DNA from 2 places in the Leclercia adecarboxylata genome. Region 1 is predicted to be linked to the other one. Evidence: predicted binding sites of a transcription regulator. Region 1 holds the regulator's gene; the other holds the start of a gene.
What was found. The regulator ArgR, encoded in region 1, controls arginine synthesis, uptake and breakdown. The targets are predictions, from matches to a motif close to ANTGAATAAAAATACANT.
Positions count from the first base shown of each region.

Region 2: argA (amino-acid N-acetyltransferase) is a predicted target of ArgR. The motif match lies at 4,233-4,250, and genes of this name have one in related genera.

Region 1 covers NZ_CP040889.1:1,558,245-1,564,311, forward strand. The annotation lists gene degS (outer membrane-stress sensor serine endopeptidase DegS) at 1-306, shown strand, start outside; gene mdh (malate dehydrogenase) at 374-1,312, opposite strand; gene argR (transcriptional regulator ArgR) at 1,717-2,187, shown strand; gene yhcN (peroxide/acid stress response protein YhcN) at 2,564-2,827, shown strand; gene yhcN (peroxide/acid stress response protein YhcN) at 2,941-3,204, shown strand; gene FHN83_RS09185 (barstar family protein) at 3,266-3,535, opposite strand; gene FHN83_RS09190 (NAD-dependent succinate-semialdehyde dehydrogenase) at 3,581-5,035, opposite strand; gene aaeB (p-hydroxybenzoic acid efflux pump subunit AaeB) at 5,123-6,067, opposite strand, start outside.
Region 2 covers NZ_CP040889.1:1,065,005-1,071,071, reverse strand. The annotation lists gene recB (exodeoxyribonuclease V subunit beta) at 1-580, shown strand, start outside; gene recD (exodeoxyribonuclease V subunit alpha) at 577-2,397, shown strand; gene argA (amino-acid N-acetyltransferase) at 2,867-4,198, opposite strand; gene amiC (N-acetylmuramoyl-L-alanine amidase AmiC) at 4,428-5,681, shown strand; tRNA gene FHN83_RS06820 (tRNA-Met) at 5,785-5,861, opposite strand; tRNA gene FHN83_RS06815 (tRNA-Met) at 5,895-5,971, opposite strand; tRNA gene FHN83_RS06810 (tRNA-Met) at 6,015-6,067, opposite strand, start outside.

The DNA.
Region 1 (6,067 bases):
ATCCGCGGCTACATTGGCATCGGCGGGCGTGAGATTGCTCCGCTGCACGCTCAGGGTGGCGGCATCGATCAGATTCAGGGGATTGTGGTGAACGAAGTCACCTCCGGCGGACCGGCGGCAGAAGCAGGCATTAAGGTCAACGATGTGATCGTCTCGGTGAACGGTAAACCGGCGCTGTCGGCGCTGGAAACCATGGACCAGGTGGCGGAGATCAGGCCTGGCTCAATCATCCCGGTGGAAGTGATGCGTGATGATAAGAAACTGACCCTGCAGGTGACCATTCAGGAATATCCGGCCACCAACTGAGTCAGCAGGCATAAAAAAACCGGAGCATCGACTCCGGTTTTTTATTGCCCCGAGGGAAGAGCGTCGCTTATTTGTTAACGAACTCTTCGCCCAGAACGATATCGTTCTTCAGAGTATCCAGCATGCCGGCCATCGCCTGCTGTTCAAACGCGCTCAGGGTGCCGATAGATTTACGCTCTTCGATACCGTTTTTACCCAGCAGCAGCGGCTGAGAGAAGAAGCGTGCGTGCTCGCCGTCACCTTCAACGTAAGCGCATTCCACCACGCCTTGCTCGCCCTGCAGCGCGCGTACCAGAGACAGACCGAAACGTGCCGCAGCCTGGCCCATAGACAGGGTTGCAGAACCGCCACCCGCCTTCGCTTCCACCACTTCGGTGCCGGCGTTCTGGATACGTTTGGTCAGGTCAGCCACTTCCTGCTCGGTGAAGCTCACGCCTGGGATCTGGGACAGCAGTGGCAAAATGGTCACGCCAGAGTGGCCGCCGATAACCGGCACGTCGAGTTCGGTTGGCTGCTTGCCTTTCAGTTCCGCAACAAAGGTGTTGGAGCGGATGATGTCCAGCGTGGTCACGCCAAACAGTTTGTTCTTGTCATACACGCCCGCTTTTTTCAGCACTTCTGCCGCGATAGCAACGGTGGTGTTAACCGGGTTAGTGATGATACCGATGCAGGCTTTCGGGCAGGTAGTCGCTACCTGCTGAATCAGGTTCTTAACGATACCCGCGTTCACGTTGAACAGGTCGGAACGATCCATACCTGGCTTACGCGCAACGCCTGCGGAGATCAGCACAACGTCCGCGCCTTCGAGGGCCGGGCGAGCATCTTCACCGGAGAAGCCTTTGATTTTGACAGCCGTAGGGATGTGGCTAAGGTCAACCGCCACACCAGGGGTTACCGGGGCGATATCATACAGAGAGAGTTCTGAGCCTGCAGGCAGCTGAGTTTTCAGTAGTAGGGCAAGCGCCTGGCCGATACCGCCAGCAGCGCCGAGGACTGCGACTTTCATCCTAAACTCCTTATTATGGTGAGCTAACTTTCTGTTACTCCGTCGCGGCGACCTTAATTCAGCAGATCAATAATTACAATCGTGGTGTTCTAAGAATTAGCGGTCACGCGCTTTTCGCATCTGCCGCAAGGCTATCGGGCGTTATGCGGTGACTAAGCAACGAATCAAGAGGTGGTTACAATACACCCTCGCAAGCCACCAAAACAACATCAATTTGATAACATTTAATTTACTTTTAAGCTTATTTGCGAGGCGTGACGCAGGCATGTTCCTTGATAACGAATTTTGATAAAATCACTCCCTTTCATAACATTATTTCAGCCTAAGATTGGGCAGATAATTTGCATAAAAATTCATCCATGTGCATAATAATGTTGTTTCTACCGCTATATTTCGGGTGATTTATGCGAATCTCTTCTAAACAAGAAGAATTGGTTAAAGCGTTCAAAGCGCTGCTTAAAGAAGAAAAATTTAGTTCTCAGGGTGAGATCGTCCAGGCCCTGCAGGAAGAGGGTTTCGAAAACATCAACCAGTCGAAAGTCTCCCGCATGTTAACCAAATTCGGCGCGGTGCGTACCCGCAACGCCAAAATGGAGATGGTCTACTGTCTGCCTGCCGAACTGGGTGTGCCGACAACCTCGAGCCCGCTGAAGAACCTGGTGCTGGACATCGACTATAACGATGCCGTGGTGGTGATCCACACCAGCCCGGGTGCGGCTCAACTGATTGCCCGCCTGCTCGACTCGCTGGGTAAAGCGGAAGGTATCCTCGGCACCATCGCCGGTGACGATACTATCTTCACCACCCCGGCCAACGGTTTCTCGGTGAAAGACCTCTACGAAGCCATCCTGGTGCTGTTCGAACAGGAACTCTGATCCCCTTCCCTGCTGCCGTCGCGGCGGGGAATCTTCTGCTCCCGCCTCGTTCACCCCTACAATCTGTTATCTGCAATTTAACAAATAGTGCGATTTTCTGCCCAAATACATTCACTCAGTGAATGATAAAACGCAAAATCGCACGAATAATCAAAGTCCCGTATCCCATTAATTTTATTAGAAATAAGTGACAAAACCCCGCTTAAACCCCGATTTTTTATTCCCTGTAGTTATAAAAATGCTTTTGCTTAATACGTGATTACACAAGAAACAATTAGCATGGTATTAATTTTTGCCGTTATTAGTGTATACTTGATTTTGTGATGAGGGTCACGAAACGAAGACCCCAGTAAAGAATATGACGAGGAAAAGAATCATGAAAATCAAAACTACCGTAGCCACGCTAAGCATTCTGTCTGTTCTCTCTTTCGGTGCCTTTGCCGCCGATTCAATCAACGCCGATCAGGCTCAGTCTCGTGAATCTATCGGTACCGTTTCAATCGGTGCAATCGGTACTTCGCCGATGGACATGAACCAGATGCTGAACAAAAAAGCCCAGGAGCAGGGTGCGTCTTCCTACCGCGTGATCGAAGCGCGTACCGGTGACCACTGGCATGCGACTGCTGAGCTGTACAAATAAGTTTTACCAGGCACGACCCGAACTACCCGATATCTCTGTTCAACGGCACCAGGCATAAAAATAGCAGCACAACCCTTCTCGCCGTTGAGCTTGCCCTGTAAGGAGTAAAGACTATGAACACTAAATTAATCATCGCCGCAGGTTTCGCTTCCGTTCTCTCATTTGGTGCCAGCGCAGCTGTACATCAGGTGAATGCCGATCAGGCACAAAGCCTGCAACCAATGGGAAGCATCTCTGTAGGTGCAGTTGCTGGTTCTCCGATGGATGTCCGTGAGGCACTGGCAGCAAAAGCTGAAAAAGCGGGCGCCAGCAGCTACCGCGTTACCGAACTGAACACCGGCGACCACTGGCATGCGACCGCCGAGCTGTACAAATAAACCCTCGTCGTATTGATTTACGACTTGCCCCTGCTCCGCAGGGGCTTTTTTATGCCCTTCACTAACGTACGTTAAAGCGAATCTGCCCTTCCAGCTCCTCTTCCGCCTCATCAAACAGCAGGATCAGCGCGCCAAAACGCCTGCGCAGCTTTTCCGGCAAATGGATAAATTCGATTTCAAGCGGTAGCGGCAACTGGCTGCTGGTGACGATGTCCCACAGGGAGTCCAGATCCGTCACGCTCTCCTGTCCCATGCCAAAGGCTCGTGAAAATTCACGGTAGAAGTCTTCCTGACTGTCGATTTCATCAAAATCAAACGTATAGATATTCATTGCCAGCCACCCCGTCCAGGTGGGCGGCTTAAGCCGCCCTGTCGATTATAATCCCCCGATATGCAGGGTTTTCACTTCCAGGAACTCCTCCAGTCCCAGTACTGACCCTTCGCGACCCAGTCCCGACTCTTTCACCCCGCCAAAAGGCCCAAGCTCTGTAGAAACCGCGCATTCGTTAATCCCAATCATGCCGCTCTCAATGGCCTGCGACACGCGGAACACCCGCTGCAAATTCTGGGTATAGAAATAGGCGGCCAGGCCATAGGGCGTATTGTTGGCGCGCTGGATCACCTCCTCTTCCGAGGTAAAGCGGAAGCAGGCCGCCACGGGTCCAAAGGTCTCTTCGCTGGCAAGTGCCATCCCTTCATGGCAATCCCCCAGTACCGTTGGCTGCCAGAAGTTTCCACCCAAGGAATGAGCCTTGCCGCCCGCCAGCACCGTCGCCCCTTTGGCAACCGCGTCCTCAACGTGCTCACGCACTTTTTTCACCGCGGAAGCTTCAATCAGCGGCCCGACAACGGTGCCCTCTTCCAGGCCATCACCGACTTTTAAGTCGTTTACGGCGGCGGCGAGTTTGCTGACGAACGCTTCGTACACCGACTCCTGAATATAGAAGCGGTTAACGCTGACGCAGACCTGGCCCGCATTGCGAAACTTGTTGGCAATCGCCCCTTTCACCGCAGCATCAATGTCGGCATCCTCAAAGACGATATAGGGTGCGTTGCCGCCCAGCTCCATCGACACTTTTTTCATGGTTTCGGCGGCATTGCGCATTAAGGTTTTGCCGACCGCCGTCGAGCCGGTAAAGGAGATTTTGCGCACCTCCGGGCTAGACATGATCGCGTCGCTTATCTCTGCGGTATTGCCCGCCACTGCGTTAAGCACGCCGTCCGGTACGCCCGCTTTTTTAGCCAGCGTCAGCAGCGCAAAGGCGCTCAGCGGCGTGTTGTTGGCCGGTTTTATTACGCCGGTACAGCCGGCAGCCAGGGCCGGGCCCAGCTTGCGGGTCAGCATCGCCATGGGGAAATTCCACGGCGTGATGGCCGCCACGACGCCAATCGGTTCGCGGGTGGCAAGAATGCGGGAGCCGGGTTTAACCGGTGGGATGATTTCGCCGTTGGCGCGTTTGGCCTCCTCGGCAAACCACTGGATAAAGCTCGCCGCGTACTCCACTTCCCCTTCCGCCTCTTTCAGCGGTTTGCCCTGCTCGGTGGTCATCAGCTGGCCAAGCCACTGCTTGTTTTCAATGATGAGTTCATACCAGCGATAGAGGATGGCCGACCGCTCTTTTGCGGTTCTGGCACGCCAGGCCGGGAAAGCACGGCTCGCGGCGGCGATAGCCTCTTCGGTCTCTTTTTTACCTGCTTTTGCCACCTGGGCGATCGCCGCCCCGGTAGCCGGGTTAAGTACATCGAATGTTGTATCGAGCGTTTTCCATACGCCATCGACTAAATATCCGGTCTGAAATAGCGCACTGTCCTGTAGAGCCTGGGTAGTCATGTATCCTCCCAATCCGGGTTTAAGTACTTGCCCGAATAAGTATAGCCATAAAAAAACCGACGCTTATGGCGTCGGTTTTCAGGAGGATCAGCTGTCGGTGAGGGCATTCTGGTAGCGATGGAGCATGCCCACCAGCCGCTGCACCGGTTCGGTCACCTGTCGCGGCGCCTCCCAGATGCGCAGTTTTTCCTGGTAGATCTCCAGTTCGCCCAACAGCTGGGTAAAGTAGCGTCGGCGCTTGTCGTCGCTGGAGGCGGATATCACATGATCCGCAGTACGTCGCAGCTGGCGGTGGAACGCCGAGAGATCGTCATTCACCGGGATCGGGGCATTGCGCAGACGCTGGTGGGCGATGATCAGCGTCAGGGCCAGGCGGAACTTGGCGATATCCCCCGGGAACTTGGTCAGCAGTAAAAAGAGCTGCTGGTAGAGCGCAGGCAGGTGGTTCTCTTTGCGCCGGGCGGTATTGGTCGTCATCGCCGAGACGGCAGCAGATACAAACTGGTTCAGCAGCACGCGGCCGGTTCTGGCCTGGGAGTTATCGCGCACCAGCAGGATCACCATCATCGCCAGGAAGCAGCCGACAATCTGCCCCAGCGCGCTGTCGAGAAACTGGCTGAAGTGGAAGGTCATCGGGTTATCCAGCACCAGAATATTGATGGTACTGGCCAGCGCCCCCAGCGAACCCAGGCGGCGCTTCTGTACCTCGATACCAATAAAGAAGGCCATCACGGCAAGACTGATACAGAGCAGCAGCATGCTTTGCTGGGTCGACGGAAGAACCACCAGGAAATAGAAGGCGCCAAGCGGCAGCGCTGCCAGGGTGCCGTACAGGAAATCGAGCGCCACCATCCGGGGATTTGGCAGACGCATCGCCAGCGAAGTCACCACCGCAATCATCACCATCGCACCGCTACCGGAGGTCCAGCCGGTCCACAGCCAGAACAGCGTCCCGAGCATACAGGCGAGAGTGGTCCGCCAGAAGTTCACCATCGCATGGTGACGTTCCGCCGACTCGGCCTTGACTACCAC
Region 2 (6,067 bases), 490 kb from region 1:
GTTGACCCGCTGGATCGCCCAGGTGCTTGAGACACCGCTCAATGAGGAGGGCATCTCGCTGAGCAAGCTAAAGGCTGCTGATAAACAGGTTGAGATGGAGTTTTATCTGCCCGTGGCCGGACCGCTCACCGCCGATGCGCTGGATGCCCTGATCCGCGAGTACGATCCCCTGTCGCAGGGCTGCCCACCGCTTGATTTTCGTCAGGTGCGCGGCATGCTGAAAGGCTTTATCGACCTGGTGTTCCGCCACAATGGCCGCTACTACCTGCTGGACTATAAATCCAACTGGCTGGGGGAAAACAGCGAAGCGTACACCCCGCAGGCCATGGCCAGGGCGATGCAGTCCCATCGCTACGATCTGCAGTACCAGCTCTACACCCTGGCGCTGCACCGTTATTTACGTCACCGCATTGCCGACTATGACTATCAACAGCACTTCGGTGGGGTGATCTACCTGTTTTTACGTGGGGTGGATGGCAGCTCGCCGGGTGCCGGTTGCTTTGCCACCCGCCCGGATGAAGCGTTAATTGATCAAATGGATAGCCTGTTTTCAGCCAGTAACGAGGAGCTAACACAATGACGATGCAGGAACACTTGCTGGAGGCCGTAGAGCAGCGTGTGCTGCGTCGTCTGGATGTGCAGTTCGCGATGATGGTGGCCGGAAACGACGAGCCGGCGGTAATGCTGGCGGCGGCAGTTTTAAGCCGTGATACGGGAGAAGGGCACGTTTGCCTGCCGCTGTCGCGACTGCGGGCCGAGGCGAAAAGCGCCGCGTTACAGCCCTGCTTTGCCCTGTTTGATGAAGAACTGGACTGGGAAACCACGCTCCTGCGCTCCCGCGCGGTGAGTACCGGGGATGAACCTACACCGCTGGTGCTGACCGGCGAGCGGCTCTATCTCAACCGGATGTGGCGCTACGAGCGGGCGGTGGCCAGCTTCTTTAGCGAAGCCAACCAGCCTTTGCCTCATGACAGCGCCGATGTTCAGCGTACCCTGAACGCGCTGTTCACCTCTGATGAAGCCGTCAACTGGCAAAAGGTGGCCGCGGCGGTCGCGTTAACGCGGCGCATCTCGGTGATTTCCGGCGGGCCGGGTACGGGTAAAACCACCACCGTTGCCCGCCTGCTGGCGGTGTTGATCCAGATGGCGGGGGAGCAGAAATGCCGTATTCGCCTGGCGGCACCGACTGGTAAAGCCGCCGCGCGCCTGACCGAATCTCTGGGCGGTGCCCTGCAAAAACTCCCCCTGACCGACGCTCAGCGTACGCGATTCCCGACGGAAGCGAGCACGCTGCACCGTCTGCTCGGCGCGCAGCCGGGCAGCCAGCGCCTGCGCTACCATGCCGGAAATCCGCTGCATCTGGATGTGCTGGTGGTGGATGAAGCCTCGATGATCGACCTGACGATGATGTCCCGCCTGATCGACGCCCTGCCGCCTCATGCCCGGGTGATCTTCCTGGGCGATCGCGATCAGCTGGCCTCCGTCGAAGCGGGCGCGGTGCTGGGAGACATCTGTACCTGGGCCAGCGCCGGATTTACCGTCCAGCGCGCGCGGGAGCTTGCCAGCATGACGGGATGCGAGATGGAGGGCAACGTCAGCCCGGTGGCGGGTGCGCTGCGCGACAGCCTGTGCCTGCTGCAAAAAAGCTACCGTTTCGGCAGTGATTCAGGCATCGGACAGCTGGCGGCGGCGGTCAACCGCGGCGATCGTCACGCTATCCGCTCGGTATTTGACGGCAAATTCAGTGATATCGAGAAAAAACAGCTTCAGAGCGGGGAAGAGTATCTGGTGATGCTCGAAGATGCCCTGCAGGGGTATCAACACTTTCTGGACAGCGTGCAGCAGCAGGCCTCCGAAGCAGACATTCTGGCTGCATTTGGTGGCTTCCAGCTGCTGTGTGCCTTGCGGGATGGGCCATTTGGCGTTGCCGGCCTTAACGAAAGGCTGGAGCAGGTGCTGGCGCAAAAACGGCGGATTGGTCGCCAGCCGCATTCGCGCTGGTATGAGGGAAGGCCGGTGATGATCTCACGCAACGACAGCGCGCTGGGGCTGTTCAACGGCGATATTGGCATTGCGCTGGATCGCGGCCAGGGGCTGCGCGTCTGGTTCCAGATGCCCGATGGCAGCGTGAAATCGGTCCAGCCCAGCCGCCTGCCGGAACATGAAACCGCCTGGGCTATGACGGTGCATAAATCCCAGGGCTCTGAGTTCGATCATGCGGCGCTGATTTTACCTAACCAGATCTCCCCGGTCGTCACCCGCGAGCTGGTCTATACCGCCATTACCCGCGCCCGTCGGCGGCTGTCGCTGTATGCAGATGAAGGCGTGCTGACCCAGGCCGTCACCACCCGTACAGAGCGGCGCAGCGGCCTGAGTGCGATTTTTGAGACCCTGTGATTATTCCTTCTCCCAATGGGTTGAAGAATCCCCAGTAATTTTCGTATGTTTGATGCGATGAAATAATTTCAGGATAATAAATGACTTAAAGCGACTGCCTCGTTCGGCTGAAAATCGGCGAAGCGTTGACCGCAGGCCGGGGCGAGGCGCAGGGACGCGCCGAGAGGGTATAGCCTGCATGGATGCAGGCTGGTACCCGACCCAAAAGCCTGCGGGAATAAGCTGAGTGCACCGCGAAGCGGCGATTTTCTTTGCCGGGAGCCGGGATTGCTAAGGGGGCGGCGGCGAGCCCACTTAGCACGTTCACGGGTGACGGAGCTGACAGAGAAGCACAAAAGATACAGTGAACGGAACCACCACCACAGCCGCATGTTCCCCCTCACCCCAGCCCTCTCCCTGAATGGAGAGGGGGCAGACCGTGCCAATATTTATTGTGGTGATCCCTAAACCTGATGGGAGAGGGAAGAGCTTATCCCAGATCCGCCATCAGCACCTTAGAACGACGCTGATAGTTATACATCTCTTTCTTGGTTTCCGGCAGGGAATCAATGTCCACCGGGCTGAACCCCCGCTCCTGGAACCAGTGAATGCTGCGGGTGGTCAGCACGAACAGCTTGCTCAGCCCCATCTGGCGTGCCTGGAGAGCAATTCGCTCCAGCAACACTTCGCCGCGCGACGAGCTGCGGTAATCAGGATGCACCGCCACGCAGGCCATCTCGCCGATCTTCTCTTCCGGGAAGGGATAGAGCGCCGCACAGGCGATGGTCAGGTTATCGCGCTGAATAATGGTGAACTTGTCGATCTCCATCTCCAGCTGCTCGCGGGAGCGACGCACCAGGATCCCCTGCTGCTCCAGCGGGCGGATAAGCTCCAGAATGCCGCCGATGTCGTTGATGGTGGCGCGACGAATTTGCTCCGCGCTCTCCATCACAATCTGCGTCCCGATGCCGTCGCGAGAGAACAGCTCCTGCAGCAGGGCACCATCTTCCTGATAGCTGATCAGGTGGCTGCGGCGCACGCCGCTGCGGCAGGCTTTGATTGCGCCGCGCAGAAAACGCACGGTGCCGGAGTAATAATCACCCTGCGCCTCGAGCGCGTCGACGCGCGCCTGGGCTTCGTTCGGGAACAGCTCGGAGACGATATTCCCCAGCTCGTTAGTCACCCCCTGAGAGGAGCAGAAGCCGATCATTTTCTCAGCCTTCAGCTTGATCGCCAGCTGGGTGGCTATCTCTTCGGAGGTGAGGTTGAAGCTTTCGCCGGTGACGGAGACGGCGACCGGGCCGGTCAGCACAATCGCACCGCCGTCGAGCTGGCGATGGATGGCCTCTTCATCAATACGACGAATACGTCCGCTGTGGCAATAATCCACACCGTCATCCACGCCAAGCGGCTGGGCGATAATAAAATTACCGCTGACCACGTTAATGTGCGCCCCTTGCAGCGGGGTGTTGTTGAGGCTCATCGACAGGCGCGCGGTAATATCCAGCTGCAGCAGACCGGCTGCCTGCTTAACCAGCTCCAGCGTTTTGGCGTCGGTAACGCGGGTATGCTTGTGGTAGATCGGCTCGTGATGGTGCGCGGCCAGATTCTGTTCGATCTGCGGGCGGGCGCCATAAACAACCACCAGGCGGATCCCCAGGCTGTGCAGCAGGCCTATATCATTGACTATGCTGGAGAAATTTTCATGCTCAATGGCTTCGCCACCCAGCATGACGACAAACGTCTTTCCCCGGTGGGCGTTGATATAGGGAACAGAATGACGGAATCCCTGGACCAGTTCGATTCTACGTTCCTTCACCACGGCATAACCCCTCAATGAATGTTTATTCGTAATTTTTGTATTTTTATTCGAATATGCCCTTGCGCGCAAGCCAAAATTTCCTGCGAAGCAAAGAAAAGATTCAGCGAAGTTATCGTTAACGCATGATTGTTTACCCTTTTATGGATGACAGGTTATGCATCATTCGCTAAAGTTTTTGGTCAATTTGGACGTTATGAAAAGTTATTCGATATCTTTGCTCGGGAGAAGCATGTCGGGATCCAGTAAAGCATTAAGTCGTCGCCGCCTGTTACAAGGGGCCGGAGCAATGTGGTTGCTTAGCGTCAGTCAGGTAGGACTTGCCGCCGTCAGTCAGGTCATCGCGGTGCGTGTCTGGCCATCGTCGACCTATACACGCGTGACGGTCGAGTCGAACCGGGTGTTGAATTATAAGCAATTCGCTCTGAGCAACCCGGAACGGGTGGTGGTGGATATCGAAGGCGTAAATCTTAACTCGGTGCTGAAGGGGATGAGCGCCCAGATCCGCGGCGACGATCCTTTTATCAAGTCCGCGCGGGTCGGGCAGTTTGATCCGAAAACCGTGCGCATGGTGTTTGAACTTAAGCAGAACGTGAAACCGCAGCTGTTTGCCCTGGCACCGGTGGCGGGCTTTAAAGAGCGTCTGGTGATGGATCTCTATCCTGCCAACGCGACCGATATTCAGGATCCGTTGCTGGCCCTGCTGGAAGATTACAATAAAGGCGATCTCGAAAAACAGGTGCCGCCAGCGCAAAGCGGCCCGCAGCCGGGCAAAGCCGGGCGCGATCGCCCGATTGTGATCATGCTCGATCCTGGGCACGGCGGAGAGGACTCCGGCGCGGTAGGCAAATACCGGACGCGGGAAAAAGACGTGGTGCTGCAGATCGCCCGTCGCCTGAAGGCCCTGATCGACCGGGAAGGCAATATGCGCGCGTACATGACGCGTAACGAAGATGTCTTTATTCCACTGAAGGTGCGGGTCGCGAAGGCGCAAAAGCAGCGCGCGGATCTGTTCGTCTCCATTCATGCGGACGCCTTTACCAGTCGTCAGCCGAGCGGTTCATCGGTGTTTGCCCTCTCCACAAAAGGGGCGACCAGTACCGCCGCACGCTATCTTGCTGATACCCAGAACGCCTCCGACCTTATCGGTGGGGTGGGAAAGAGCGGGGATCGCTACGTCGACCACACCATGTTCGATATGGTGCAGTCGCTGACCATTACCGACAGTCTGAAGTTTGGCAAAGCGGTGTTGGGTAAGCTCGGCAATGTGAACAAGCTGCATAAGAACAGCGTTGAGCAGGCCGGTTTTGCGGTGTTAAAAGCGCCGGATATTCCGTCGATTCTGGTGGAAACCGCGTTTATCAGTAACGTGGAAGAGGAGCGCAAACTCAAGACGGCGAAGTTCCAGCAGGAAGTGGCAGAGTCGATACTGTCAGGGATTAAGGCTTACTTCTCGGATGGGGCGACGCTGGCAAGACGCGGATAACCTCACCATAGCCCGGCGGCGCTGCGCTTGCGCGGGCCTACGGGTGGGCTGGCGACAAAAACAAAAAAACACCCGAAAGGGTGTTTATTGTTTTTAGAAGTGTTGGTTGCGGGGGCCGGATTTGAACCGACGACCTTCGGGTTATGAGCCCGACGAGCTACCAGGCTGCTCCACCCCGCGGCACCGTACTGCTTGTACTTCTTTAAATTTGATTGGTTGCGGGGGCCGGATTTGAACCGACGACCTTCGGGTTATGAGCCCGACGAGCTACCAGGCTGCTCCACCCCGCGTCCGTCTTTCTGCTTTGCAGAAGATACTTCATCAAATTTTAATTGGTTGCGGGGGCCGGATTTGAACCGACGACCTTCGGGTTATGAGCCCGACGA